DNA from 2 places in the Nakamurella flavida genome. Region 2 is predicted to be linked to the other one. Evidence: riboswitches for the same ligand, from Rfam matches in the RefSeq annotation. Region 2 holds a riboswitch; the other holds the start of a gene.
The links. A riboswitch is a leader RNA that binds a small molecule or an ion and turns the genes downstream of it on or off. The one in region 2 is predicted to bind S-adenosylmethionine.

Region 1: linked by a shared signal. The riboswitch ahead of J2S58_RS16490 (aminotransferase class V-fold PLP-dependent enzyme) and the one ahead of J2S58_RS17235 (bifunctional o-acetylhomoserine/o-acetylserine sulfhydrylase) in region 2 are both predicted to bind S-adenosylmethionine.

Annotation. Positions count from the first base shown of each region.
Region 1 covers NZ_JAUSQV010000001.1:3,715,922-3,721,635, forward strand. The annotation lists gene J2S58_RS16480 (MarR family winged helix-turn-helix transcriptional regulator) at 1-511, shown strand, start outside; gene J2S58_RS16485 (MDR family MFS transporter) at 511-2,469, shown strand; gene J2S58_RS16490 (aminotransferase class V-fold PLP-dependent enzyme) at 2,581-4,047, opposite strand; SAM riboswitch class IV at 4,087-4,201, opposite strand; tRNA gene J2S58_RS16495 (tRNA-Glu) at 4,391-4,463, shown strand; tRNA gene J2S58_RS16500 (tRNA-Asp) at 4,520-4,593, shown strand; tRNA gene J2S58_RS16505 (tRNA-Phe) at 4,641-4,714, shown strand; gene J2S58_RS16510 (dihydrolipoyl dehydrogenase family protein) at 4,821-5,714, shown strand, end outside.
Region 2 covers NZ_JAUSQV010000001.1:3,891,108-3,896,821, forward strand. The annotation lists gene J2S58_RS17225 (NAD-dependent epimerase/dehydratase family protein) at 1-743, opposite strand, end outside; gene J2S58_RS17230 (dihydrofolate reductase family protein) at 728-1,375, opposite strand; SAM riboswitch class IV at 1,538-1,654, shown strand; gene J2S58_RS17235 (bifunctional o-acetylhomoserine/o-acetylserine sulfhydrylase) at 1,740-3,056, shown strand; gene metX (homoserine O-acetyltransferase MetX) at 3,094-4,194, shown strand; gene eno (phosphopyruvate hydratase) at 4,439-5,714, shown strand, end outside.

The DNA of each region.
Region 1 (5,714 bases), 180 kb from region 2:
CGAGGACACCCTGCACTCGGAGATCGCCGGCGCGATCCTGTCCGTCGTCCGTCAGTACGCCGGCATCAAGGCCCGGCTGGTGGACACCCCCGAGGGGGAGATGCACCTGTCGATCCTGCTGGGCAAGGTCACCGCGCACGGACCGCTGCGGGCCGGTGACCTCGCCGACCGGATCAACGCCGATCCCTCCACCGTCTCCCGCCAGGTCGCCGCCCTGGTCAAGGCCGGGCTGCTCGAACGCCGGGCCGATCCCGACGACGGGCGGGCCTCGCTGCTCGTCGTCACCGACGCCGGCCGGGCCCGGCTGGCCGAGCACGAGGTCCGGCGGGGCTGGGCCACCGCTCCCGTGCTGGCCGGCTGGAGCCTGCACGACCGCTCCGAGCTCCTCCGGCTGATGAGTCGGTACGCCCTCGACCTGCACGACCACCGTGACGAGATCGTCGCGATGCTGACCGGCGCCGCCCGCGCCGCCGCCCCCACCCGCTCCACCGGCACGGAAGAAGACCGCTGATGTCCACCACGACGCCCGAGAAGGGCACCACCGCCACCGCGGTGGAGTCGCCCACCGGCTTCACCCACAAGCAGATCATGACGATCCTGGCCGGTCTGCTCGCCGGCATGTTCCTGGCCGCGCTCGACCAGACCATCGTCAGCACCTCGATCCGCACCATCGCGGACGACCTCAACGGTCTGTCGGTGCAGGCGTGGGTGACCACCGCCTACCTGATCACCTCCACGGTCAGCACCCCGCTCTACGGGAAGCTGTCCGACATCTACGGGCGTCGGCCACTGTTCGTCACCGCGATCGTGCTGTTCGTCGTCGGGTCGTTCGCCTGCGCGTTCGCCACCTCGATGCCGCAGCTGGCCGCGTTCCGCGCCTTCCAGGGTCTGGGCGCCGGTGGTCTGTTCTCCCTCGCGCTGGCGATCATCGCCGACATCGTGCCGCCCCGGGAGAGGGCCAAGTACCAGGGCTACTTCCTGGCCGTCTTCGGCACCTCCTCGGTGATCGGCCCGCTGGTCGGCGGGCTGTTCGCCGGCGCCGACACCATCCTGTGGATCACCGGCTGGCGCTGGGTGTTCCTGGTCAACGTGCCGATCGGGGCCATCGCGCTGTTGATCGTGTGGAAGAACCTGCACCTGCCGCACATGAAGCAGAGTCATCGCATCGACTGGTGGGGCGCCGCCGCGCTGATCGTCGGCATCGTGCCGATCCTGACCGTCGCCGAGCAGGGCCGGACCTGGGGCTGGGCCTCCGCGGCCTCGATCTCGATGATGGTGCTGGGTGTGCTGGGCATCGCCGCGTTCGTGGCCATCGAGTTCCGCATGAAGGACGAGGCGCTCATCCCGATGCGCCTGTTCCGCAGCCGGGTGTTCAGCACCGGCCTGGGCGCCGGCGTGCTCGTCGGTGTGGGCATGTTCGGTGCGCTGAGCTGCCTGCCGCTGTACCTGCAGCTGGTCAAGGGCGCCTCGCCCACCGCGTCCGGTCTGCTGCTGCTGCCGATGATGATCGGCATCATGAGCGGCTCGATCGCCTCCGGGCAGATCACCTCCCGCACCGGCAAGTACAAGATGTTCCCGGTCATCGGGACGGCTCTGCTGGCCGCGGCGTTCTTCCTGCTGCTGACCGTGAAGATCGGCACCCCCTACTGGCAGCTGGACATCTACTTCCTGATGGTCGGTGTGGGCCTCGGCCTGAACATGCAGACGCTGACCATCGCGGTGCAGAACGCCGTCCCGGCTCGCGACATCGGTGTGGCCACCTCCTCGGTGACCTTCTTCCGGCAGATGGGCGGCACCCTGGGTGTCGCGGTGTTCCTGTCGCTGCTGTTCAACTCCGTGCCGTCCAACATCGCCGCGTCCACCGCCACGCTGGCCCAGGCCCCGGCCTACCAGCAGGCCGTGGCCTCCGCGGTCGCCGACCCGACCAGCCCGAGCCACCAGCTGGCGATCAACCTCGTGGCCGCCGGCCGGGGGGACACCGGGGCGCAGGCCGCCATCCAGGACGCGCTGAACAACGACTCCTCGTTCCTGGGTCGGGTGGATCCGCTGCTGGCCGAGCCGTTCAAGCAGGCCTTCGTGGACTCGACCCATCTGGTCTACCTGGTCGGCGGCATCGTCATGGTGCTGGCGTTCCTGCTCGTCCTGACGCTCAAGGAGATCCCGCTGCGCACCATGTCGGCGATCGACGAGCGGCGTGCCGAGGAGGCCTCGCTCGCCGCCGAGACGTTGCCGCCGTCCGGTCTGGCCACCACGACGGAGACGAGTACGACCGGCGCCACGGCCGACGCTCCGGCCGCCGGATCGACGGCCCGGGAGGTGCACGCGGGTACCTCGGGAGGGGGCGCGCACGCCGCCACCGGTGATCCGGGACAGCTGCGGGTCGCCGATCTCGCCGCCCGCCCGACGGCCGCACCGTCGACGGACGGGACTGCGCCGGACGGGACGCCCGGACGGCACGCCCGCACCTGACGCAGCTGGTCGACCCCGGTCGATTCCGACCGACGACGAAGCCCGGATCCGCAGCGGATCCGGGCTTCGTCGTGTCTGCCTGTGCCGCAGGCGTGGGTCATGCGGGCGGGCTCACTGCCAGGGGGCGATGACCGGGGTCGCGCGGTCGTCGATCGCGGGGACGGGGCGTCCGTCACGCACGACGTACTGCAGGCGCGGACCGTGCAGGGCGATCCGGCGGACGGCCGCGATCAGCCGCTCGACGTGCTCGCTGGTGGTGCCCAGGCCGATGGACGCGCGGACCGCCTGCCCGTCGGCGCCGGAGTCGGCGCACCCGGCCGCCCCGAGCAGTCGGCGCACCAGCGGGTGGGCGCAGAAGGCGCCGTCCCGCACGCCGATGCCGTACTCGGCGGACAGGGCGGCGGCGACCAGGGCGGCGGGCCGGTCAGTGACGGTGAACGTCGCCACCCCGATGCCCGGGACCTCGTCCGCCTCCGATCCCGGGCCGTCCGGGCGGCCCGACCCGCCGGAGCCGAAGAGGGTGTGCACGGTGACGCCGGGGATCGCGGACAGGCCGTCGCGCAGGCGGTCGGTGAGCAGGTGTTCGGCGGTGGCCAGGGCCTCGTGGTCGGCTCCGGCCAGCAGGTGGCAGGCGGTGGCCAGGGCGACCGCGCCCAGCACGTTCGGGGTGCCGGCCTCGTGCCGTTCGGGGACCGGCTTGAAGGTGACCGCGTCGTCGGTGACGGTGGCGGTGGCCCCGCCGCCCAGCAGGTACGGATCAGCCTGGTCGAGCCAGTCGGCCGGGCCGACGAGCGCCCCGGTGCCGTAGGGCGCGTACAGCTTGTGCCCGGACAGCGCGACGTAGTCCACGCCCAGTTCGGTGATGGAGAACGGGCGGTGCGGCGCGAGCTGGGCGGCGTCGAGGGCCACCCGGGCCCCCCGGGAGCGGGCCACCGCGGCCAGCTCACCGACGGGCCACAGCTCACCGGTGACGTTGGAGGCGCCGGTGATGACGAGCAGGGCGGGGCCGGCGGGCCGCCGGCGCAGGGCGTCGTCGACCAGGGCGACCGCCTCGGCGGGGGAGGCCGGGGCCGGGAGGCGGATCACGTGGTGATGCACCCAGGGCAGCAGGGCGGCGTGGTGCTCGGTCTCGAACACGACCACGGTCGTCCGCGCGGGCAGGCAGTGGGCCAGCAGGTTCAGCGAGTCGGTGGTGTTCCGGGTGAAGATCACCGCGTCGGTGGGTCGGCCGCCGACGAAGTCCCGGACGGGCCGCCGGGCGCCCTCGTACAGCTCGGTGCAGACCCGGGAGTGCCAGCCGGCGCCCCGGTGGACGCTGGCGTACTGCTCGACGACGGCGGCCACCGTGCGCTCCACCGCGGCCAGCGCGGGAGCCGACGCGGCCGCGTCCAGGTTGGCGTACTCGATGTGCCCGCCGCCGGCCAGCGGCACCGTGCGTCCGGCGCCGGACAGCTCGAGACCGGGGGCGTGCGGGTGGCGGACGACGCGGGGGGCCGGCCGGGCCGGCGTCGTCCAGCGCAGGGCGGGGACGGCGTCCAGGGCGGCGGCCAGATCGGGGCGATCCAGGAGCAGAGTCATCGGAGATGTCCCTCATGCCGGGGACCAGGGTGTTCGCCGGGTCCGCGCTTGCCCGAACGCGCAGCGCGCCGGGCCAGGTCGTCATCCGGGGCACCCCGCCGCGGGGGAGGGTTGCCGGTCAGCAAGCCGGAGCTACGCGCTGACACTCATGACCTATCGCCGGGAACGCTAGCAAACCCCCGGCGGTTCGTCACCCCCGATCCGATGGGAGAGGGGTGGGTGGACCCGTCGATCGTCGTGCCCGCGCCGGGGTGCGGGTATCGTTTTGGAAGTCACCGACGGCCTGCCGTATGCTTTCCAAGCTCCCAACGGCCAGCCGTTGGAGGCGGGTTTTACCGGCCCAGCCCCCATCGTCTAGCGGCCTAGGACGCTGCCCTTTCAAGGCGGTAGCACGGGTTCGAATCCCGTTGGGGGTACGGCAAGTCGGACCGGATTCATCCGGTACGGTTGTCCAGCACGACGAGGTTCACCAGGCCCCGTAGCGCAGTTGGTTAGCGCGCCGCCCTGTCACGGCGGAGGTCGCGGGTTCAAGTCCCGTCGGGGTCGCAGTACCTGGGCCGGATCCGAGTTCTCTCGGGTCCGGCCCGCTTCATGGCCAGGTAGCTCAGTCGGTACGAGCGTCCGCCTGAAAAGTGGAAGGTCGCCGGTTCGATCCCGGCCCTGGCCACCGCACGTCAGCCCCCGTCTCGCCCCGGCGAGCGGGGGCTGACTGCTGTTCCGGTCCGATCGGTCCCCACCTGTGCCGCTCGGAGTCGTCCGCCTACCGTGGGGTCATGAGCAACGCCACCCCGGCCGGAGCAGCCGACACGCAGGACACCTGGGACGTCATCGTCATCGGCGGTGGTCCGCCCGGGGAGATCGCCGCCCAGTACGCGATCCAGGGCAGTGACCGCACGGCGGTCATCGTCGAGCAGGAACTGGTCGGCGGGGAGTGTTCGTACTGGGCGTGCATGCCCAGCAAGGCCCTGTTGCGCCCGGTCGAGGTGCTGGCCACGGCCCGGCACCTGCCCGGGGTGCAGAGCCTGGTCGGCGACCACTCCCTGGACGCCGGGGCCACCCTGGCCCGTCGGGATTCCTTCGCGGAGCACGACGACACCTCCCAGGTGAAGTGGGCCAACGGCATCGGCATCGACGTCGTGCGCGGGCGCGGCCGGCTGGCCGGGGTCCGCACGGTCGCGGTGACGGCGTCCGACGGCTCCGTCCGCACGCTGACGGCTCGTCTCGCCGTGGTGCTGGCCACCGGAACCACGGCCACCGTGCCCGACCTGCCGGGTCTGCGCGACGCCCTGCCGTGGACCTCGCGGGACGCGACGAACGTCCACCAGGTGCCGCGGCGGATGGCCGTCATCGGCGGCGGGGTGGTGGCCTGCGAGGCGACGACGTGGTTGCGCGCCCTGGGCGTGGACGAGCTGACCGTCATCGGCAGCGCCCCGACGCTGCTGGGGAAGAACGAGCCGTTCGCCGGCGAGCTGGTGCTCGAGGCGTTCCGGAAGTCCGGCGTGACCGTGCATCTGGGCGCCCGGGTGGACGCGGTCTCCCGCCGCGATCCGCAGGACACCGGCGAGGGGAACATCCACGGCGGGGAGATCGAGGTCTCCTTCGGCGGGCGGAGCATCGTCGTGGACGAGCTCCTCGTCGCGGCCGGGCGGACCCCGGGAAGCCGTGAC
Region 2 (5,714 bases):
GGCTGGTCGAACCAGCCCGCGGCGATCTCCAGGAAACCGCGGACGGTCAACGCCGACGGCGCCACCGCGTTGAACGCCTGCCCGGCGGCGGCGTCCCGGTGCTCGACGGCCAGGGCGAACACCTGGGCCACGTCGTCGGCGTGCACGTGGTGCAGGAGTTCGGACCCGGCGCCGGGGACGGCGATCTCCTCCCCGGCGCACAGTGCCTGCCACACGCCAGGATCGAGGTTGCCCAGCGGCCCGATGGGCATCCAGCCGGGGCCGCTGATGTGCCCGGGCTGCACGACGGTGGTGACCAGCCCGCCGCCCCGCGTCTCCGCGGCGAGCAGCTCGGCGATGGCCGCCTTCTGCACGCCGTACTCGCCGAACGGGGGCGAGGTGTCGTCCTCGTGCATCGGCAGCTTGTGGCTCACCCCGTACCGCCAGATCGACCCGCAGTGCAGCAGATGTCCCGTGTGCCCGCGAAGGGCGTCGACCAGGGCGACGGCGGACTCGGGGGTGAAGCAGATGAGATCGACGACCACGTCGGCGTCCAGGGCGGCCACCCGGGCGCCGAACGTGCCGGCCGCGTCCTCGGCGGTCCGGTCGACCGTGACCCGGGTGACCGAGGACCAGGCGTCGTCGGGGGAGTACGGGTGGCTCGTCCCCCGGGACAGGGCGAGCACCTCGTGACCGGCCCGGACCAGCCGGGGCACCAGGTACGTGCCGATGTGGCCACTGCCGCCGATCACCGCGATGCGCATGCGGTGAGCGTAGGTGCGGGGGAGGGGGACGACTGGCGGGGATCGCCTCCCGCGTTCCCGCCCGCGCGTGCCGCCACGTATTCCTCGATCACGACGTCGGACCGGAAGGCACGCGCGGACACGGGGGTGAAGGGGCGGGGGGCGTAGGGCGCCCGGCCGAAGAGCGGGATGCCGGCGCCGAACACGAGGGGGTTGCGCTTGATGACCAGGCGGTCGATCTCGGGGAGCAGTGACGCGGCGAGCTCACCGCCGCCGCACAGCCAGATGGATCGGCCGGTCTCCTTCTTGAGCGCGCGCACGGTCGCCACCGGATCGTGGGTGAGCGTGACGGCCGGCGCCACATCCCGGTCCTGCCGGCTCGCCACGATCTGCCGGAGGTGGGGGTAGGGACTGTCGATGCCCGCCGCCAGGGCGGGGGCGAGGGTGTTCCATCCCATGACCACGGTGTCGAACCGGGTTCCCGGGGGGTCGATCCCGAGGGCCCGGAGCACGTGTCCGGGCAGGGCGTCGGCGTATTCGTCCAGGACGACCGCCATGTGGTCACCCTCCACGGGGAAGGCATCGAAGGCACCGGTCGGGTCGGCGATGTACCCGTCCACGCTGGTGGCGACGTAGTAGACGAGCTCGCGCACGGCGTCCCCCGGTGAGCTGGTCGGGCTGGGTTCTGACACCGTGCCATCACGGGCGTGACCCCGCCATCGCATTCTGTCCGGTCCCGACATCAGGACGAGCTCGACACCGGCCGCCGTCGGGCGGCCTCCACGCGCTGGACGGCGGCGCTACCATCCCGGTCAGGTCATGAGTCCCAGCGCCAAGCCCCGGCTCGCTGGGCGGCAACCCTCCACACGCGGTGGGGTGCCCCGGGTGATGACCGGGCCGACCGCCGCCCCGGCGGCCGGCAAGCGCGGGTCCGCCTCGGGCGGACCCTGTCGGTTCCGCCGTGGGATCCGCAGTGCCGGGATCCTGCCCGGGTCGACGCGACCTGCAGGAGCAACGATGTCCCCGAACTGGTCCTTCGAGACCCGCCAGATCCACGCCGGCCAGAGCCCCGACCCCACCACGAAGGCGCGGGCGCTGCCGATCTACCAGACCACCTCGTACGCCTTCGACTCCTCCGAGCATGGCCGGAAGCTGTTCGCGCTGGAGGAACTGGGCAACATCTACACCCGGATCATGAACCCCACGCAGGCCGTGGTGGAGGACCGGATCGCCTCCCTGGAGGGCGGGGTCGGCGCACTGCTGACCGCCTCCGGGCAGTCCGCGGAGACCCTGGCGATCCTCACCCTGGCCGAGGCCGGCGACCACATCGTCTCCTCGCCGCGGCTCTACGGCGGCACCTACAACCTGTTCCACTACACGCTGCCGAAGATGGGCATCACCGTCGGATTCGTCGAGGACCCGGACGACCTGGATTCCTGGCGGGCGGCGGTGCAGCCCAACACCAAGGCCTTCTACGCCGAGTCCATGTCCAACCCGTTGCTGGACGTGCTCGACTTCCGCGGGGTCGCCGACGTCGCCCACGCGGCCGGGGTGCCGCTGATCGTCGACAACACCGTGCCCACGCCGTATCTCATCCGGCCGATCGAGCACGGCGTGGACATCGTCGTGCATTCGGCGACCAAGTACCTGGGTGGTCACGGCACGGCCGTCGGCGGCGCCATCGTCGATTCCGGCAACTTCGACTGGCTGGCCGATCCGGAACGTTTCCCGGGCTTCAACACCCCCGACCCGAGCTACAACAACCTGACCTGGGGTCGGGATCTCGGCCCGGACGGGCTTTTCAAGTCCAATGTCGCGTACATCTTCAAGGCCCGCCTGCAGGGCCTGCGGGATCTCGGCCCGGCCATCTCCCCGTTCAACGCCTGGCTCATCTCGCAGGGCATCGAGACGCTGTCGCTGCGGATGGAGCGGCACATCGCCAACGCCACCCGGGTGGCGGAGTTCCTGGCCCAGAGGCCGGAGGTCGTCTCGGTCTCCTACCCGAGCCTGGAGTCCAGCGCCTGGCACGAACGGCAGCAGCGGTACGCCCCCCACGGAGGCGGCCCCATCGTCTCCTTCGAGATCGCCGGCGGGGTCGAGGCCGGAGCCACCTTCACCGACGCCCTGGAGCTGTTCACCAACCTCGCCAACATCGGTGACGTGCGCTCGTTGGTCATCCACCCGGCGTCGACCACGCACGGCCAGCTGTCGCCGGCCGAGCAGATCACCACCGGCGTCACCCCCGGGCTGATCCGGCTGTCCGTGGGCATCGAGCACATCGACGACATCCTGGCCGACCTCGAGGCCGGGTTCGCCGCGGCGAAGTCGTCCTGAGCCGGCCGCGCCCCAGCGCACCGGCACGGTGGTCACCATGACGACGGCCCGGGAGTCGGTGCCGCACGGCGCCGGCCCCGGCCGTCGGTCCGCCGACCTCGGGCCGCTGACCACCGAGTCCGGGGCGGTGCTCCCCGAGGTCCGGATGGCGTACGAGAGCTGGGGGACGCTCGACCCCGACGGCGGCAACGCCGTCCTGGTCCTGCACGCCCTGACCGGCGACGCCCACGTGGTCGGCCCGACCGGCCCCGACCAGCCGACCCCCGGCTGGTGGGACGGGCTGATCGGGCCCGGCGCGCCACTGGACCCGGCCCGGCACTTCGTGCTGGCCGCGAACGTGCTGGGCGGCTGCCGGGGCAGCACCGGGCCGTCGTCCCCGGCCCCCGACGGCCGGGCGTGGGGTTCCCGCTTCCCCCGGCTGACCGTCCGCGACCAGGTCGCCGCCGAGGCGATGCTGGCCGACCGTCTCGGCATCACCCGGTTCGCCGCCGTCCTCGGCGGTTCGATGGGCGGCATGCGGGCGCTGGAATGGGGCGTCCTGCACGCCGACCGGATCGACCGGGTCATCGCCGTGGCCACCACCGCGGCCGCCTCGGCGGACCAGATCGCCTGGGCGGCACCGCAACTCGCAGCCATCCGGGCCGACCCGGCCTTCCTGGGCGGGGACTACCACGGCGGCCCCGCCCCGCTGACCGGGATGGCCGTGGCCCGGCAGATCGCCCATGCCACCTACCGGAGTGCCGACGAGCTGAACACCCGGTTCGGCCGCGTCCCGCAGCCCGGGGAGGACCCGGCCACCGGGGGTCGGTACGCCGTCGAGTCCTACCTCCAGCACCACGGCCGCAAGCTCGGTACCCGCTTCGATCCGCACTCCTACCTGGTGCTGACCGAGGCGATGAACAGCCACGACCTGGGGCGGGGGCGCGGCGGGGTGCGCGCCGCACTGGGGATGATCACGGCCGCGATCACCGTCGCCGTCGTGGACTCCGACCGGCTGTACCGACCGGCCGAGGGGGCGGTCGTCGCCACCGCGCCCACCGCGCGTCCGCTGCTCACCATCACCTCCGACCACGGGCACGACGGGTTCCTCATCGAGGCCGACCAGGTCGCCGCGGTGGTCCGCTCCGCGTTCGCCTGACGCCGGTCGGGGCCGCCCACTGCGCCCACGGTGGCCTGCCGGCCACCGGGTCGGGGGCGGGCGAGTCCGGCCACGAGCGCGGGACCGAGGGCTCTAGGCTGTCCTCGGCCCCGTACCCGGCCAGGCTCCCGCCGGTCCGATCGTGACCCGGGTGGCCGGCCGGTCCGGAGTCACCGCACCAGCACCCGAACTCAGCACCTGCACTGCTCAGACGAACACCTCCGGCAAGCGAAGGGATGTGCCCGTGGCGGCCATCGAACTCATCGGCGCACGCGAGATCCTCGACTCCCGGGGCAACCCGACCGTGGAGGTCGAGGTCGCCCTGGACGACGGCTCGCTGGGACGCGCCGCCGTCCCGTCCGGCGCCTCCACCGGCGAGCACGAGGCCGTGGAGCTCCGTGACGGCGACCCGGCCCGTTACCTCGGCAAGGGTGTGCAGAAGGCCGTCGAGGCCGTCCTGGAGGAGATCGGCCCCGAGCTGATCGGCTACGACGCCATCGAGCAGCGGGTCATCGACCAGAAGCTCATCGACCTGGACGGCACCCCGGACAAGAGCCGGATCGGGGCCAACGCCATCCTCGGCGTCTCGCTCGCCGTGGCCCGCGCCGCCAGCGAGTCCGCCGAGCTCGAGCTGTTCCGCTACCTGGGCGGCCCCAACGCCCACATCCTCCCGGTGCCGATGATGAACATCGTCAACGGTGGTGCGCACGCCGACAGTGGCGTCGACGTGCAGGAGTTCATGATCGCGCCGATCGGCGCCCCCACCTTCCGCGAGGCCCTGCGCTGGGGTGCGGAGACCTACCACTCGCTCAAGTCCGTGCTGAAGAAGGCCGGCTTCTCCACCGGTCTGGGTGACGAGGGCGGCTTCGCCCCGGCGCTGGCCTCCAGCCGCGCCGCGCTCGACCTCATCTCCGAGGCCATCGAGAAGGCCGGTTTCGGCTTCGGCACCGACATCGTGCTGGCCATGGACGTGGCCGCCACCGAGTTCCACTCCGAGGGCGTCTACTCCTTCGAGGGCGGCAAGAAGACCTCCGACGAGATGATCGCGTTCTACTCCGAGCTCGTCGCCAGCTACCCGATCGTCTCCATCGAGGACCCGCTGTCCGAGGACGACTGGGAGGGCTGGATCTCGATGACCGGCCAGCTCGGCGACAAGATCCAGATCGTCGGCGACGACCTGTTCGTCACCAACCCCGAGCGGCTCGAGGAGGGCATCGCCCGCGGCGCCGCCAACGCGCTGCTGGTGAAGGTCAACCAGATCGGCACCCTGTCGGAGACGCTGGACGCCGTCACCCTGGCGCAGAGCTCGGGCTACCGCTGCATGATGAGCCACCGTTCCGGCGAGACCGAGGACACCACCATCGCCGATCTGGCCGTGGCGACCGGCTGCGGGCAGATCAAGACCGGCGCCCCCGCCCGCTCCGAGCGCGTGGCGAAGTACAACCAGCTGCTGCGCATCGAGGAGAACCTGGGCGACGCCGCCCGTTACCTCGGCGAGCTGGCGTTCCCCCGTTACACCC